2 regions of the Intestinimonas massiliensis (ex Afouda et al. 2020) genome follow, and region 1 is predicted to be linked to the other one. Evidence: riboswitches for the same ligand, from Rfam matches in the RefSeq annotation. Region 1 holds a riboswitch; the other holds the start of a gene.

What was found. Region 1 has a riboswitch for FMN ahead of BN2154_RS07230 (ECF transporter S component). Riboswitches for the same ligand answer to the same signal wherever they lie in the genome.
Region 2: another riboswitch for FMN. It lies ahead of ribD (bifunctional diaminohydroxyphosphoribosylaminopyrimidine deaminase/5-amino-6-(5-phosphoribosylamino)uracil reductase RibD); the one in region 1 lies ahead of BN2154_RS07230 (ECF transporter S component).

Annotation. Positions count from the first base shown of each region.
Region 1 is NZ_LN869529.1:676,779-684,066, reverse strand. It holds gene BN2154_RS07245 (M23/M56 family metallopeptidase) at 37-2,223, opposite strand; gene BN2154_RS07240 (BlaI/MecI/CopY family transcriptional regulator) at 2,220-2,600, opposite strand; gene BN2154_RS07235 (SLOG family protein) at 2,731-3,243, opposite strand; FMN riboswitch at 3,394-3,533, shown strand; gene BN2154_RS07230 (ECF transporter S component) at 3,649-4,227, shown strand; gene BN2154_RS07225 (PadR family transcriptional regulator) at 4,359-4,679, shown strand; gene BN2154_RS16440 (DUF2812 domain-containing protein) at 4,676-5,884, shown strand; gene dinB (DNA polymerase IV) at 5,950-7,203, shown strand; gene BN2154_RS07210 (inorganic phosphate transporter) at 7,247-7,288, shown strand, end outside.
Region 2 is NZ_LN869529.1:2,168,613-2,175,900, reverse strand. It holds gene BN2154_RS14440 (helix-turn-helix domain-containing protein) at 1-431, opposite strand, end outside; gene BN2154_RS14435 (GNAT family N-acetyltransferase) at 546-1,157, opposite strand; gene BN2154_RS14430 (RNHCP domain-containing protein) at 1,154-1,597, opposite strand; gene ribH (6,7-dimethyl-8-ribityllumazine synthase) at 1,828-2,295, opposite strand; gene BN2154_RS14420 (bifunctional 3,4-dihydroxy-2-butanone-4-phosphate synthase/GTP cyclohydrolase II) at 2,314-3,513, opposite strand; gene BN2154_RS14415 (riboflavin synthase) at 3,526-4,182, opposite strand; gene ribD (bifunctional diaminohydroxyphosphoribosylaminopyrimidine deaminase/5-amino-6-(5-phosphoribosylamino)uracil reductase RibD) at 4,163-5,269, opposite strand; FMN riboswitch at 5,421-5,535, opposite strand; gene BN2154_RS14405 (sigma 54-interacting transcriptional regulator) at 5,838-7,288, shown strand, end outside.

The DNA.
Region 1 (7,288 bases):
CGCCCTGCACCGTTTGGTGCAGGGCGTTTTGGCCCATTAGGGGAATTCGAAGTTCCTTTCGGGATAATAGGCCAGCGGATCGACCGCCTCGCCGTCCACCCGGAACTCCAGGTGGAGATGGGCCCCCGTAGACTGGCCAGTGGAGCCCACCGTGCCGATCACCTGGCCCTGGTCCACGGTATCGCCCTCTTCCACCTCCCGGGCGTTGAGCTGGGCGTAGAGGGTGGAAAGGCCGTTTTCGTGGGTAAGCTCCACATAATTTCCGTAGACGGCGTCAAATCCGGATGCCACCACCACGCCGCCCAGCGCCGCCAGGACCGGGGTGCCCTCCGGCGCCGCAATGTCCACGCCGGAGTGGCCGCGTTTCTCTCCGGTGACAGGGTGAACCCGGGAACCAGAGAGGGCGGAGATCTGGTAGTTCTCCGGTACCGGCCACTGGCAGCCGATCTCAGAAGCATCCTTCTCCAACCAGGCCTCTATCGTCTCAGCCGTAAAGTCCAGATACGCTTTCTGTAATTCCGGTTCGACCGAGCTATTCTCCATCTTTTTGCTGTAATATACCGTCAAGCCTCTATCCGCCCATTCATAAGGCGGCGCTTTAGCCCCTAATTGGAAATCCGGAAACCTATTCTGCCACAGAGATTCTATATCCGCTTTATATATCACGTCACCCTGTCGAAAGTAGTAGTACGGCAAGGCTCCGCCATGATAAAAGTAGAGCAGTTCCTTTTCGCCGTCACCATTTGAATCACGCTCTTCTACCCAGTTGGCGCAATCTGCCAGCAGCCTCGGCACGCCGTTTGTGTCTATGTAATAATAATCATAGGCCTGATAGGCCGCTCCTCTGGGTGCTTCAATCCGAAACCCGTTTTTCCCAAGCACATTCTGAAATTCTTCTATCGAATAGCCTGCCTGATAAGCGCTGTCCTCTACACAAAACCGCAGCAAGCTGTCTCCCTGCCGGATAGCCCAGTATTTCGTATACTCACTATCCGGCATCCAATAGCACACGACCTCTGTCCCATCGGTCAGTTTCCGGTCCACCAGCACCTCCCCCATCGTATCCGCAGACATGACATCGGGCTCCATGCTATTCACCGGCACATAGATTTCGGAATTTTCCAGATGTAGAAGGACTACATTTTCCAGCACCAGGTCCTTCCCCGCCCGAGCCGTCTCCGTCGGGGCGGGCGGAGCCACGGAGGCCGCGGGATCACCGGAGCCCGCCGCTCCGGCGCTCTCACAGGCGACCAGTCCGCCGGCCAGCACCGCCCCGGCCAGGACCACACAGACCATGGCCGCCCCGGTCCGCTTGGTTTGAAACAAATTCATCAGCCTTCCTTTCAGACGTGTCCCGCTGTCTCCGAACCGAGTGCACAGCACGGGCCCGCCTCCGCCGGCGGCATGCAGCAGAACCTCTCCATAGCGGCGGCGGAAGTCGGCATCCCGGCCCCGCACCACCGCGTCGTCACAGCAATATTCCAAATTGCGCCCGGCCTCCCGGGCCATCCACCACACCAGGGGGTTGAACCAGTGGACGGCGTTAACCGCCAGCAGCAGCGCCTTGTACCACAGGTCGCCCCGCCGGATGTGGAGCAGCTCATGGCGCAGGACCAGCTCCAGGTGCTCCGCCGGGAGGGCCTCCTCCGGCAGCAGGATCACCGGACGCAGGAGCCCCAGCGTCAGGGGCGTGGCCGCCCAGGCGGTTCGCCAGACCGCCGTGTTCCCTTTGACTCCCAGCTCTCGCCGGAGTCGCTCCACGCACGCCTGGTCCTCTGCGTCCTCCCGCGCCCCTCGCATCAGGCGGCGGCGGGTCAGGCGGCAGGCCGCCCCCTGCCCCAGCAGAAAGACGGCGGCTCCCAGCAGCCAGACGGTCCCCAGCCGCTCCGCCGCGGAGCGTGTGGGGGCCTTTTCCGCCGCAGGGGGCTTGGCCCCCACAGACGGCGCGGCAGACGCCGGAGCGGCAGGTGCGGACTCCGACGGTGTCTGGGGCAGCATGATGGCGGTATACTCCGGCATGGGCAGAGTCACAGCGGGCCGCAGCAATTCCAGCGGCACCCGGACGGGCAGCAGCAGCCGCACCGCCAGCAGCAGCCACAGCACCGCACAGCTCTGTGCCCGATACCGCCGCTGGATGAGACCGGCGAAAAGCAGCAGGGGCAGCAGCACCATCGAACCGCTCAGGGACAGCAGAACAAACCGCTGAAACAGGGCTCCGATCACCGGGCTTCCCCCCTCAGCTCCTCCAGCAGGGCCTGGAGCTGGGCAATCTCCTGCTGGTCCACCGGGCCTTCGTCATAGAGGGCGGCGGCAAACCGGGTCAGGGAACCCCCGTAGAGCTTGCGGAGGATGCTCCTCCCCTCGCTTCTCTGGTAATCCGCCTGGGAGATCAAAGCCGTATAGGTATTTACTTTTCCACTTTTGACGCAGGTCAGAAAGCCCTTTTCCTCCAGCCGCTTCAGATAGCTGTGCAGCGCGCTGGCCGTCAGAGGCCGCTCAAGACCCGCCAGGATGGCGGGGGCCGTCGCCGCGCCCCCCTCCTTCCACACCACCAGCATGATGTCCAGCTCCGATTCCGGCAGCCGTCTGCTCTCTCTCATTGGGGTTCCTCCTATATTTGCATTTGCAGAAATCTCTGTGCTCGTATCTTACCTCTGCAAAAGCAGAATGTCAAGTTATTTTTGCAAATGCAAAAGTGCGGGCATCCGGAACATCCGGATACCCGCCCTGTCAGCCAATCGTTCCGTCCAGGTCCATGGTCACCACCCGCACGCCCTGCCGCATGGCATAGGTCAGGGTATACATGGTCCCCCCCAGCATCCCGTCGTAGACGGCCAGGACCAGCGAGGAGCGATCCACCATATAACGGTTGCGCCGCTGCATACAGCCGCTGGTATAGCGGTGCTGCACCATGGTCTCCAGATCACAGCGCTCCACCAGCCCGAAATAGCGGTTGCGGTCCCGTTCCTTCCAGCGGGCAGCCTGCTCCTCGCAGGGGATGGCCGCCTCCAGCGTTACGTCCGGGTGCTTTTCCCGCAGGGCCAGCACCGCTTCTCCAAAGTACATGTCGGCCCCCTGGGCCATGCCGCAGATGAAGTGGCGGTAGCCCTGCCGGTAGCAGTCCTCCAGCAGCTCCGCCAGCCGGGCCTTCAGCGCCAGACAGCGGGGGGCCCGCTCGTCCTCGCCCCAAGGGAGCTTATTGGGCCGGTGCCCGGTAAAGCAGCAGGTGGTGGCTCTGTCCATGACCTTCTCCCTCTCTCTTTTTGCTTATTGTAGTATATCCAAAAGGGCAAGTCAATGTTTTATCGAACATTTGTGCGTAAACTTTTTTGATTTTAGACTTGCTTTTTTGGGGGCTGTGCGTATAATAGAAGTTGAAAACAACTGAATCACAGATGTCTTCAGGGCAGGGTGAAAATCCCGATCGGCGGTAAAGTCCGCGACTCGTTCTCCGAACGACCGACCCGGTGGAACTCCGGGACCGACAGTGACGCATCCCATTGGATGCGAAGTCTGGATGGAAGAAGATGTGTTAAGAAACGCGCACCTTTCCCATGTTTTTAACACCTGGAAGACATTGATGCCTTTCAGGTGTTTTCCATTACATGGGGCGCAGCGGAATCCTGCGTCTGAAAAGGAGTGCTCTTTATGAATCCCCGCACCAAGCAGCTCACGGTACTGGCCATGCTCACCGCCATCGGCGCCGTTCTCATCACGCTGGTCCACTTCCCCCTGTTCCCCTCCGCCGCCTTTCTCCAGTATGACCCCGCCGACGTGCCTATTTTGATCGGCGCCTTTGCCTACGGTCCGGTAGCCGGCGTCATCATCACCGTGCTCGCTTCCTTTATCCAGGCCTTCTTCCTGGGCGGCGACGGCGTCTATGGTTTCCTCATGCACGTTATCGCCACCAGCGCCCTGGTACTGGTCTCCGCCACCATTTACCGCTTCAAGCACACCCGTGCCGGCGCCGTCGTCGGCCTGTGCTGCGGCACGCTGACCATGGGCCTTGTGATGATGGTCGCCAACCACTTTATCACCCCCATGTTCATGGGTGCTCCCACCGAAGTGGTAGACGCCATGCTTCTGCCCGTTATCCTCCCCTTTAACCTGCTCAAGGCAGGCATCAATTCCTGTATCACCTTTGTGGTCTACAAGGCCGTTTCCCGCCACATCGTCCACGGCGAGCCCAGAAAGGACGTCTCCAAGCCCGAGGCGGAAAACATCTGATCCCTCAGTCTGAAAACGCCCCGACCGTCTCAACGGCCGTCGGGGCGTTTTTTGTTTGCCTTGACAGCGCCATCCCGGAAGCTTATAATATCAACAGTCGATATCGAAGCTCGATATAAGGAGGACATGTGATGTCCAAAAGACCTCTGGAGGCGCTGACCGAGACGATGTTCTACGTGCTCATGTCCTTTCGGAAGCGGGATTTATGCGGCGCCGAGATTGCGGACTTCGTGGAGCGCAAAACCTGCGGCCGGGTCCGGCTGGGACCCGGGACCCTCTACACCATCCTGGCCAAATTTGAAGAGGAGCAGCTCATCCGTGAGGTCAACGTTCTGGGTCGGAAACGGACTTACCGTCTGACGGACAAGGGCCGCGCCCTGTACGGCGACGAACTGGAGCGGCTCAGGGCCTGCATCGCCGACGCGGAAAGCGAGGAGGATGATGAGACATGAAGCTGGTGCGCAAGCTGGTCCCCGTGGACTTTCTGGACATGCACGGCATTGAGAGCTGGCTGGAGGACATGGCCGCCAGAGGGCTTTTCTTCACCGAAATGGGCTCCTGCTTTGCCCGGTTCCGCCGGGGCAGGCCCATGCCCATCCGCTACCACGCCGAACCCAGCGGCTCTGTCCCGGCTTCGCTGGCCCGGGAGCAGGTGGACTACAGCGCCGGGCGGGGGTGGCACTATGCCGGCCCCTTTGGCCAGGCCTTTGCCGTCTACTGGGCCGATGACCCGGAGACCGAGGAATTTCACACCGATCCGGTGGCCCAGAGCTACGCGCTGGAGCATCTGAGCAGGCGGCTGACCCGCTCCGGGCTGGTGTGCGTTCTGGCGGCGCTCGTCATGGCGGCCCTCTTTCTCTGGGCGGCGGCGGACAGCGCCTTCGGCCCGGTCCAGCGGCTGGTCGAGAGCAATTCTCTCTACACCCCCCTTGCCGCCCTGCTCTGCCTGGCGTTCCTCCTCTACTATCTCCGGCAGGTCCTGGGTATCCGCCGTCTGCGGCGGCAGCTCAGCGAGGGCATCCCAGCCCCCACCGGGCGGGGCTGGAAGCGGACCGGCCTGATCCGTCAGCTCTATACCCTGCTGATGACGCTGGGCGCCGTCGCCTCCATCGCCAGCGGGGTCTACTTTTTCACTGCGGGCCGGTGGGCGTCCGAGCTGGCCGGTCTGGCCCGGCCCGCCCCGCTGCTCTCCCTGGCGGAGCTGGAGGGCGTTGAGACTTACCTCCCAGAGCCCCTTTCCTATCCCGGCTATGAGGGCCCCGACCGGGATAACTACGTGCGCTATGAGTGGTACCCCCTCTCCCAGCACTATGAGGTGAGGCAGCGCGGAACCATACCCGGCGCCGGGAATGCGTGCCACCTGCGCATGGACTGGTACGACCTGGCCCTTCCCTTCCTGGCCTCTCCCCTGCTGGACGACCTGTTTGACTACCACACCTGGAAAACCGAATATGAACCGGAGCGCTACCAGGTAAAGGAGCTGACCGCCCCCGGCTTCGACCGGCTGGCGCTGGTGACCGACACAGACTACGGCGGGCAGCAGCTTTTCGCCTGCGCCGGGGACCGTGTGATCTATCTGGACTACAATGGGACCCAGGATCTAGCGGAGCACTTGGAGCAAATCGCCCAGCTTTTGGCGTGGGAACCCGGCCCATAAATATCGAACATTCGTTTGACATTTTGAGGCTGCCGTCGTATACTGGCAGGCAGGAGGTGACCGATGTGGAGCGCACGATCTTACACTGCGATCTGAACAGCTTTTACGCCTCGGTGGAGCTGCTGGAGCGGCCCGAACTCCGGTCGGCGCCGGTGGCGGTGTGCGGCGATCCGGAGAGCCGCCACGGCATCATCCTGGCCAAAAACGAGGCGGCCAAAAAATTTCAGGTCAAGACGGCAGAGACCATCTGGCAGGCCCGCCGCAAGTGCCCGGACCTGGTGCTTCTGCCCGCACACCACGACAAGTACCGGCACTGGTCCAGGGTCATCAACGCCATCTACGAGCGGTACACCGATCTGGTGGAGCCCTTCAGCATCGACGAAAGCTGGCTGGATATCACCGGCTCCATGCACCTCTTCGGCGGGGACGGCAAGGCCATTGCCGACCGGCTGCGCCGGGAGGTGCGCGAGGAGACGGGGCTCACCATCTCGGTGGGGGTATCCTTCAACAAGGTCTTTGCCAAGCTGGGCAGCGACCTGAAAAAGCCGGACGCCACCACCGTCATCACCCGAGAGAACTTTCGTGACAAGGTGTGGCCTCTGCCGGTGACCGATCTGCTCTTCGTGGGGCGGGCCTCCTCCCAGGTCCTGGGCCAGTATGGCGTCCGGACCATCGGGGATCTGGCCGCCTTTGGCCGGGAGCCGCTGACAGAGCTGCTCGGGAAGATGGGCGGGCAGCTTTATGACTACGCCGCCGGACTGGAGCACAGCCCCGTGGTCCCCGCCAGGGCGCTGCCGCCTCCCAAATCCATCGGCAACTCCATCACTTTCCGCCGGAATCTGGTGGGCCCGGAGGACATCCGCACCGGGGTGGCCCTGCTCTCCGACAGTGTGGCCGCCCGGCTGCGCAAGCACGCCATGCGCTGCGCCACCGTACAGGTGACCATACGGGACCCCGATTTCCGGAACATCTGTCGCCAAAAACGGCTGGATATCCCCATCTGCACCTCCACCGAGCTGAGCCGCGCCGCAATGGAGCTCATCCGGGAATCCTGGAATATGAACGCCCCCATCCGCCTGCTGGCCATCACCGGGCAGAATCTGGTCCCCGAGGACCAGGCGGCGGAGCAGATGGATCTCTTCCTGGCCCAGACCGCCCCCCGGCGGGAGCGCCGGGAACAGTTGGAACGCGCCGTGGACGGAATCCGCGGCAAGTTCGGCAAGGGCGCCATCGTCCCCGCCGCTGTGGTGGGTGAGGACATCGACCGCCCCGCCGACCACGCCGGGTCCATTCCTCCCGGCGGCCGAAAGCTGGAATAACCTCCGCCCCCTCCCTCGTACATTGTGGGAGGGGGTGTCCGATTTGACCGTTTCCTTTTTTGCCTACCTGTCCCGGCTCTCCGAC
Region 2 (7,288 bases), 1.5 Mb from region 1:
TTGTGGATGATTTGAAGAAAAACGCTTCGTATCGGTTCCATGTCGATTGACTCCTTTCGCAATGCCCGAAATTTGACGCCGTAGGGGATGAAGAGAGGAATGGGAACGGGCTGCCTGGCGTAAGCGCCGGGGTTGCAGCCGAACTCCCGCAGGAAGGCCCGCTGATAGCCGTCCACGCTGCCGAAGCCCAGGTCGTAGGCCACGTCGATCACCCGGCAGTTCTCCCGTTTCAGGCGCAGCGCCGACTGGGAAAGCCGCAGGCGCCGGATGTAGTCGGCGGGCGTAAGGCCGGTATGCTGGTGGAACAGGCGGTAGGAGTGCCACGGAGAGAAGCGGGACACCCGCGCCAGGTCGGCTGTGGTGATGGCCTCGTCCATATGGGTCTCGATGTACTCCTGCATCCGCTGTACGGCCAGGATCTGTTCCGTCATCCTCTCACCACCTCCAGGGTATGGCTATTCTACGGCATCCCGCGCAGGAAGGCTCGACGTTTCTTGCCAAACGCACGGCGGGTTTCGCCATTCTTGCGCAAATTGCCGGGGCAGCTAATTTAGCTGCCCCGGCAATTTCTTCTTTTCCTTGGGCGGAAAGGTCCGGTCGAAGGCGTCCACATCGGCGTCCGCCACCCGGTAGCCCTCCGGGTCCCGGTAGGTGCCGGTGACGCCTGTCAGGAATCCGGGCCGCAGCTCCTTGACCAGGAAGAAGGGCGCCTCCTCCCCACGGGGAAGGCCGGCATAGTAGATGCCCCTGGAATGACCGCCGGCAAAGCCGAAGCGGGCATAATAGCCCGGATCGCCGGTAATGGCTACGGCTCCACAGCCCAGCGCCTGCGCCTTCTCCAGGGTAAAGCGGATCAGCTTGCTGCCCAGCCCACGGCCCTGGCGCTCCGGATGGACGCTGACCGGACCGAAGACCAGAATGGGGATGGTCCGCCCGTCGTCAGCCGCGATCTCGGCGCGGCTGTACATAATATGGGCGGCAATCTGTCCGTCCTCCTCCAGCACGCAGTCCAGTTCACGCACAAATTCCGGACGGCTGCGGAATTGGTGCAGGACATAGTGCTCCGAGCATCCGGGACGGTACTTGTTCCAAAATGCCTCCCGGGTCAGGCGCTCTACCGCGGAAAAGTCGCGGGGCTCCTCCAGACGGATGTTCATGGCGTCCCTCCTACAGTCCGGAGGCAGCCGTCTCCGCCCATGAGCGCGGTCATCTCCTCGATGCGCTCCAGGGGGAAGGGGGGGTGACCCAGGGGCTTCATGGCGATGCTCATCAGCTTCATGGGGTTGTCGTCGGCGGCCACCCGGTTGGACGAGAGGGCGCCACAGCGGCGGCAGCGGTGGATGACGGCCCACTCGCCCCCCCTGCGGACCCAGACGGCCACGGGGTCCATGATGCCGCCGCAGTCGGAGACCCGATCTCCGGGCTCCACGTCCACATGGAGGCTGGAAAGGCAGTTGGGACAGTGGTTGCGGTGGTCGCTGCCCGCCCCGGCGGGGGTCACGGGCCGCCCGCAGACCTTGCAGGTAAAGCCTTCGCGGCAGGGGTGAGTCTTATAGTAACCGGTCTCGTATTGCTTGCGCTTGTGTTCACGGTTCATGGTGATGATCCTCCAAAAAGTGATTTGAGTTCCTTTTGGGAGGATTGCGGAGAGCGTCAGTCGCAAACCTCCCGGCTTGCCACACGCTCCAAATCACAGTAGAAATAATTCAAAAACATACTCCTTTGTTTCGTTGATTCAGCCGCCGCGCGGCGGCGCTGCCGCCTCCGCGCCTCTTCAGCATACCGCAGAATTCCTCCGGATGCAAGTGGAAAATGCTCGTGCCGCCCTTACCGCTCCAGCGCGCGGATCAGATTGACCATCTCGATGGCCCCCTGCGCGCACTCGGCGCCCTTATTTCCGGCCTTAGTACCGGCGCGCTCGATGGCCTGCTCGATGGTGTCGGTGGTGAGCACCCCGAACAGCACGGGGACCCCGCTGCTCAGGGAGGCCTGGGCAAGGCCCTTGGAGACCTCGCTGCACACGTAGTCATAGTGGCTGGTGGAGCCCCGGATGACGGCGCCCAGGGCGATGACGGCGTCGTACTTGCCGCTCTGGGCCAGCTTGGAGGCGATCAGCGGGATCTCAAAGGCGCCCGGCACCCAGGCCACTGAGATGTCCGCGGCGTCCACGCCGTGGCGCAGCAGGGCGTCCTCGCAGCCGCTGAGCAGCTTGGAGACGATGAATTCGTTGAACCGGGCGCACACCACGCCCACCTTGATGCCTTCGGATACCAGCTTGCCCTCGTAGATGTTCATGTGTTTTTCCTCCTGCGTTTAATAATTCAGAATGTGGCCCATGCGGTGCTGCTTGGTCTGCAGATAGAACAGGTCGTCCTGGGTGGCCTCCATCTGGATGGGGACCCGCTCCACGATCTCCAGTCCGTAGTCGGCAAGCTGATAGACCTTGTCCGGGTTGTTGGTCAGCAGCCGCAGGGTCCTGGCCCCCAGATCGTGGAGGATCTGGGCCCCGATGAAGTATTCCCGCAGGTCTCCGGCGAAGCCCAGGGCCAGATTGGCCTCCAGGGTGTCCAGACCCTGGTCCTGGAGGGCGTAGGCCTTCAGCTTGTTCAGCAGCCCGATGCCCCGGCCCTCCTGCCGCATGTAGAGCAGCACGCCCCGGCCCTCCTGCTGAATCTGGGTCATGGCGGCGGCGAGCTGCTCCCCGCAGTCGCACCGCCGGGAGCCGAAGGTGTCCCCGGTGAGGCACTCGGAGTGGACCCGGCACAGGAGGTTCTCTCCGTCCCCGATCTCCCCCTTGACCAGAGCCACATGGTGCTCGCCGTTGAGTCTGTTGCGGTAGCCGCAGGCGGTAAAGTCGCCGTACTTGGTGGGAAGCCGGGTGACGGCCACCTGCTCCACCAGCTTCTCGTGGCGCTTGCGATAGCTCTGCAGATCCCGGATGGTGATGAACTTCAGCCCCCACTCCGCTGCCTTCTGCTGCAGCTCGGAGGCGCGCATCATGGTGCCGTCCTCCCGCATGATCTCGCAGCACAGCCCGCACTCCTTCAGCCCTGCCAGCCGGCACAGGTCCACCGTGGCCTCGGTGTGGCCGCTGCGCTCCAGCACGCCGTGAGGCTTGGCCAGCAGAGGGAACATGTGGCCGGGGCGGCGGAAATCCTCCGGCCGGGCGTCCTCCTCCACGCACTTCAGGGCGGTGACCGACCGCTCGGCGGCGGAGATGCCGGTGGTGGTGGAGACGTGGTCGATGGAGACAGTAAAGGCGGTTTCGTGGTTGTCGGTGTTGTGGGAGACCATCTGGGGAAACTGCAGCTTCTGGATGTACGCCGCCGACATGGGCATGCAGATGAGCCCCTTGGCGTGGGTGGCCATGAAGTTGACGTTCTCCGTGGTGGCGAACTGGGCGGCGCAGATGAGGTCCCCCTCATTCTCCCGGTCCGGGTCGTCGGTGACCAGGATCAGACGCCCCTGCCGGAGCTCCTCCAGGGCCTCTTCAATGGTGTTGTACGGAAACATGACGGTTCCTCCTTAGAATCCATTTCGGGCTAAAAAGTCCAGGGTGATGCCGCCGGCAGGCGGGTCCGTTTCGGCCTTCGGCCGGGGTAGCAGCAGCTTTTCCACATATTTGCCGATCACATCCGTCTCCAGATTGACCACGTCGCCGGGGCGCTTGCGCCCCAGCACGGTGACGGCGGCGGTGTGGGGGATGAGGGAGACGGAGAAGCGGTCCGCCTCCACCCGGGCCACCGTCAGACTGACGCCGTCCATGGTGATGGAGCCCTTCTCTACCACGTACCGCAGCAGGGAAGGGGCGGCCTCCACCGTGTACCACACGGCGTTGTCGTCCCGTCGGAGGGCGGCCAGGCGGCCGGTGCCGTCGATATGACCGGAGACGATGTGCCCCCCGAAGCGGCCCCCCGCCGCCATGGCCCGCTCCAGGTTCACCCGGCTGCCGACGGTCAGGCTCCCCAGGGAGGAGCGGTCCAGGGTCTCGTGCATGACGTCGGCGGTGAAGCCTGTGTCATCCAGACCGGAGGCGGTCAGGCAGACGCCGTTCACCGCCACGCTGTCCCCCAGCTTCAGGTCGGAGAGCACCGCCGCCGCGCCGATGGAGAGCACCGCCGAGCGGGCCCCCCGCCGGATGGCGCGGATTACGCCCATCTCCTCAACGATTCCCGTAAACAGGGCCGTCCACCTCGCTTTCCCATAAAAAATCTTCCCCGACGGGGGTAACGACGGTGTTTTTCAGCCGTACGGCCTGGGCGGGGAGGGCTGCGCCCCGCCCCATCACCGGAGACGGGGCCTCCGCCCCGCCGAAGAGCTTGGGGGCGATGTACGCCTGGACCTTCTGGACGATTCCAGCCTCCAGCGCCGACCAGTTCAGCGTACCGCCGCCCTCCAGCAGCACGCTGTCGATGTCCGCGGCGCCCAGCCGCTCCATCAGGACGTCCAGGTCCACATGGCCGTCCCGGGCGGGGAGGACCCAGACCCGGCATCCGGCGGCCTCGTAAGGGGCGCGCCGGGCCGCGTCCCCGCAGGCGGTGGCCAGGATGGTGGGAACGGCCCGGGCCGTTTGAACGATCCGGCTGGTCAGGGGGGCGCGCAGCCGCGTATCGCAAATCACCCGCAGGGGATTTTTGCCTCCCTCCATCCGGCAGGTGAGCAGGGGATCGTCCGCCAGCACGGTACCCACCCCCGCCAGAATGGCGGTGCAGCGGTGCCGGTCCTGATGGACCCGCCGCCGGGCGGCCTCCCCAGTGATCCACTGGGAGGCCCCGGTGCGGGTGGCGATTTTTCCGTCCAGGGTCATGGCATATTTCATGACCACATAGGGCCGCCGGGTCCGAATAAAGTGGAAAAACACCTGGTTCAGGGCCTGGCACTCGGCCTCCAGCACGCCGGTCTCCACCGCCACGCCGTTTTTCCGCAGGAGCTCCAGTCCCTTGCCCGCCACCAGGGGATTGGGGTCGCCGGAGCCGGCCACCACCCGGGCGATCCCGGACGCCAGGATCGCCTCGGTGCAGGGGGGCTGCCGGCCGTGATGGCAGCAGGGCTCCAGCGTCACGTACAGAACCGCCCCCTGGGGGGATTCCGCGCAGTTTTGCAGGGCGTGGCGCTCGGCGTGGAGGGCACCGCACCGGGCATGCCAGCCCCGGCCGATGATCCGGCCCTCCTTGACGATGACGGCGCCCACCATCGGGTTGGGGGACGTCCAGCCCTGGCCCCGCTGTGCCAGCTCCAGGGCCAGACGCATATAGTCGCTGTCCTTCATGGTCCGCCTCCAAGCAACAAAAAATGCCTTGAACGGATGGTTCAAGGCACGACGGGACCACGGAAACACCCCGCCCATGGAAAGAAAAAACTCCGGAATGCAGCCATTCCAGAGCAAATCCATGCGCACAGGCGTGATAACTCCTGCGGTACACGATCTTCTTTCATCCCGACTGTACGGTCGGCTTCGGAATTTCACCGAATCATGCCTTACGGCTCGTGGGCTATACCACCGGTGGGGAACTGCGCCCCGCCCTGAAGATCCTGATTCAATTAAGTGCATTATAGGCGCATACGTCCCGGTTGTCAAGCCCGGGTTTGAGACGGCTCAGGACCACGGGCGGCCGTTGCCCTTCCGGGCGAGCTGAGGCGGTCGGCCCCGGCAGAGACGCGGTTACAGAACGTGGATGGATGCGGCAGTTCTTTCCATTCGGCGAAGATTCTTGAATTTTCCAGGTCCTCCTACTATAATAAAATTAGTCTGCGCACATCCGGTCTGGAGGCAGCCCACAGTTTGCCGCCCAGAACGTGTTACAACCAACAGGCGTCATTCAAGGAGGGAGGACGGCATGAACGAGGAGGCATTGGATCTTACCGTAGGTGTTGACGGGATCAAAGATGGCTACCGGGCAATTCTTGACACCATTTTTTGCAGCATTCTTGTGTTTGACGGCAATGGACAACTGATCCACTGCAACTGCGCCGCCCGGAATTTTTTCCATGGACTGGGCATTGATCCGGAGCGCGCGTATTTTACCCGTTTTGAGGCCTTTTCCGAGCCGATGGCAGAGCGGGTGGACCTCATCAGCGGGAAGGGCCGCTACATCATCGAGCTGGAGGGGAGGCAGGTGGTCTGCAACGTCCACCCGTGGGTGATCGACGGGGTCCGGCGGGGCACCATTTTTATCCTGCACGAATCCATGCACTCCAACTGCATCATGCAGGAGCTGGACGTGACCAACAGCCTGCTTCAGGAGATCAACATCTTCGTAGAGTCCTCTCACGACGGCATTTTGGTCACCGACAGCCAAGGCGTCGTTATCCGGGTCAACGCCGCTTTTGAGCGGGCTTTTTCAGTCCTCCGGCGGGAGGTCATTGGCCGGAACGTCACGGAGCTCATCGCCGAGGGCCTGTACCTGGATTCGGCGGCCCTCAAGGTCCTGGAGACCAGGGAGACCGCCACCGTGGTCCTGGAGCAGAAGGGGAAACGGCTCATTGCCACCGGTACCCCCGCCTTCGACATCTGCGGCAGCTTCACCTCCGTGGTGGTAAACATTCGGGACATCACCGAGCTAAACGACCTGCAAAGCCGTCTGGAGCACCAGCGCATGGTGGCGGAGGGCTACATACGGGAGCTGACCTTCATCCAGAGCCGGAATGCCCCCGGTGCGGATTTCGTGGTCCACAGCAAGGAAATGCAGCATATCATGGACACCATCAAGACCATCTCCCAGGTAGATTCCACGCTGCTCATCACCGGAGAGTCGGGCACCGGCAAGGAAGTCATTGTCAACCAGGTCCACCGCTCCAGTAACCGCCGGGACAAGCCCATCATCAAGATCAACTGCGGGGCCATCCCCGCGTCCCTGTTTGAGTCAGAGCTGTTCGGGTATGAGGACGGGGCCTTTACCGGCGCCCGCCGCCGGGGGAAAGCCGGCTTTTTTGAGCTGGCCAATGAGGGCACCCTGTTCCTGGACGAGATCGGAGAGCTGGACCTGGACCTGCAGGTCAAGCTGCTGCGGGTCATCCAGGAGGGAGAGGTCACCCGGATCGGCGGCACCAAGACGCTTCATGTGGACGTGCGCATCATTGCAGCCACCAACCGGGACCTCTGGCAGCAGGTCCAGGAGGGCAAATTCCGGCAGGACCTCTATTACCGGCTCAACGTGATCAACATCGAGGTGCCGCCCCTGCGGGAGCGGCGGGACGATGTCATCCCCCTGGCCGTCCACTTTATCGAGAAGTACAACCAAAAGTACAGCAAGCACAAGGAGCTGTCCATGGAGTTGGGCAAGATCCT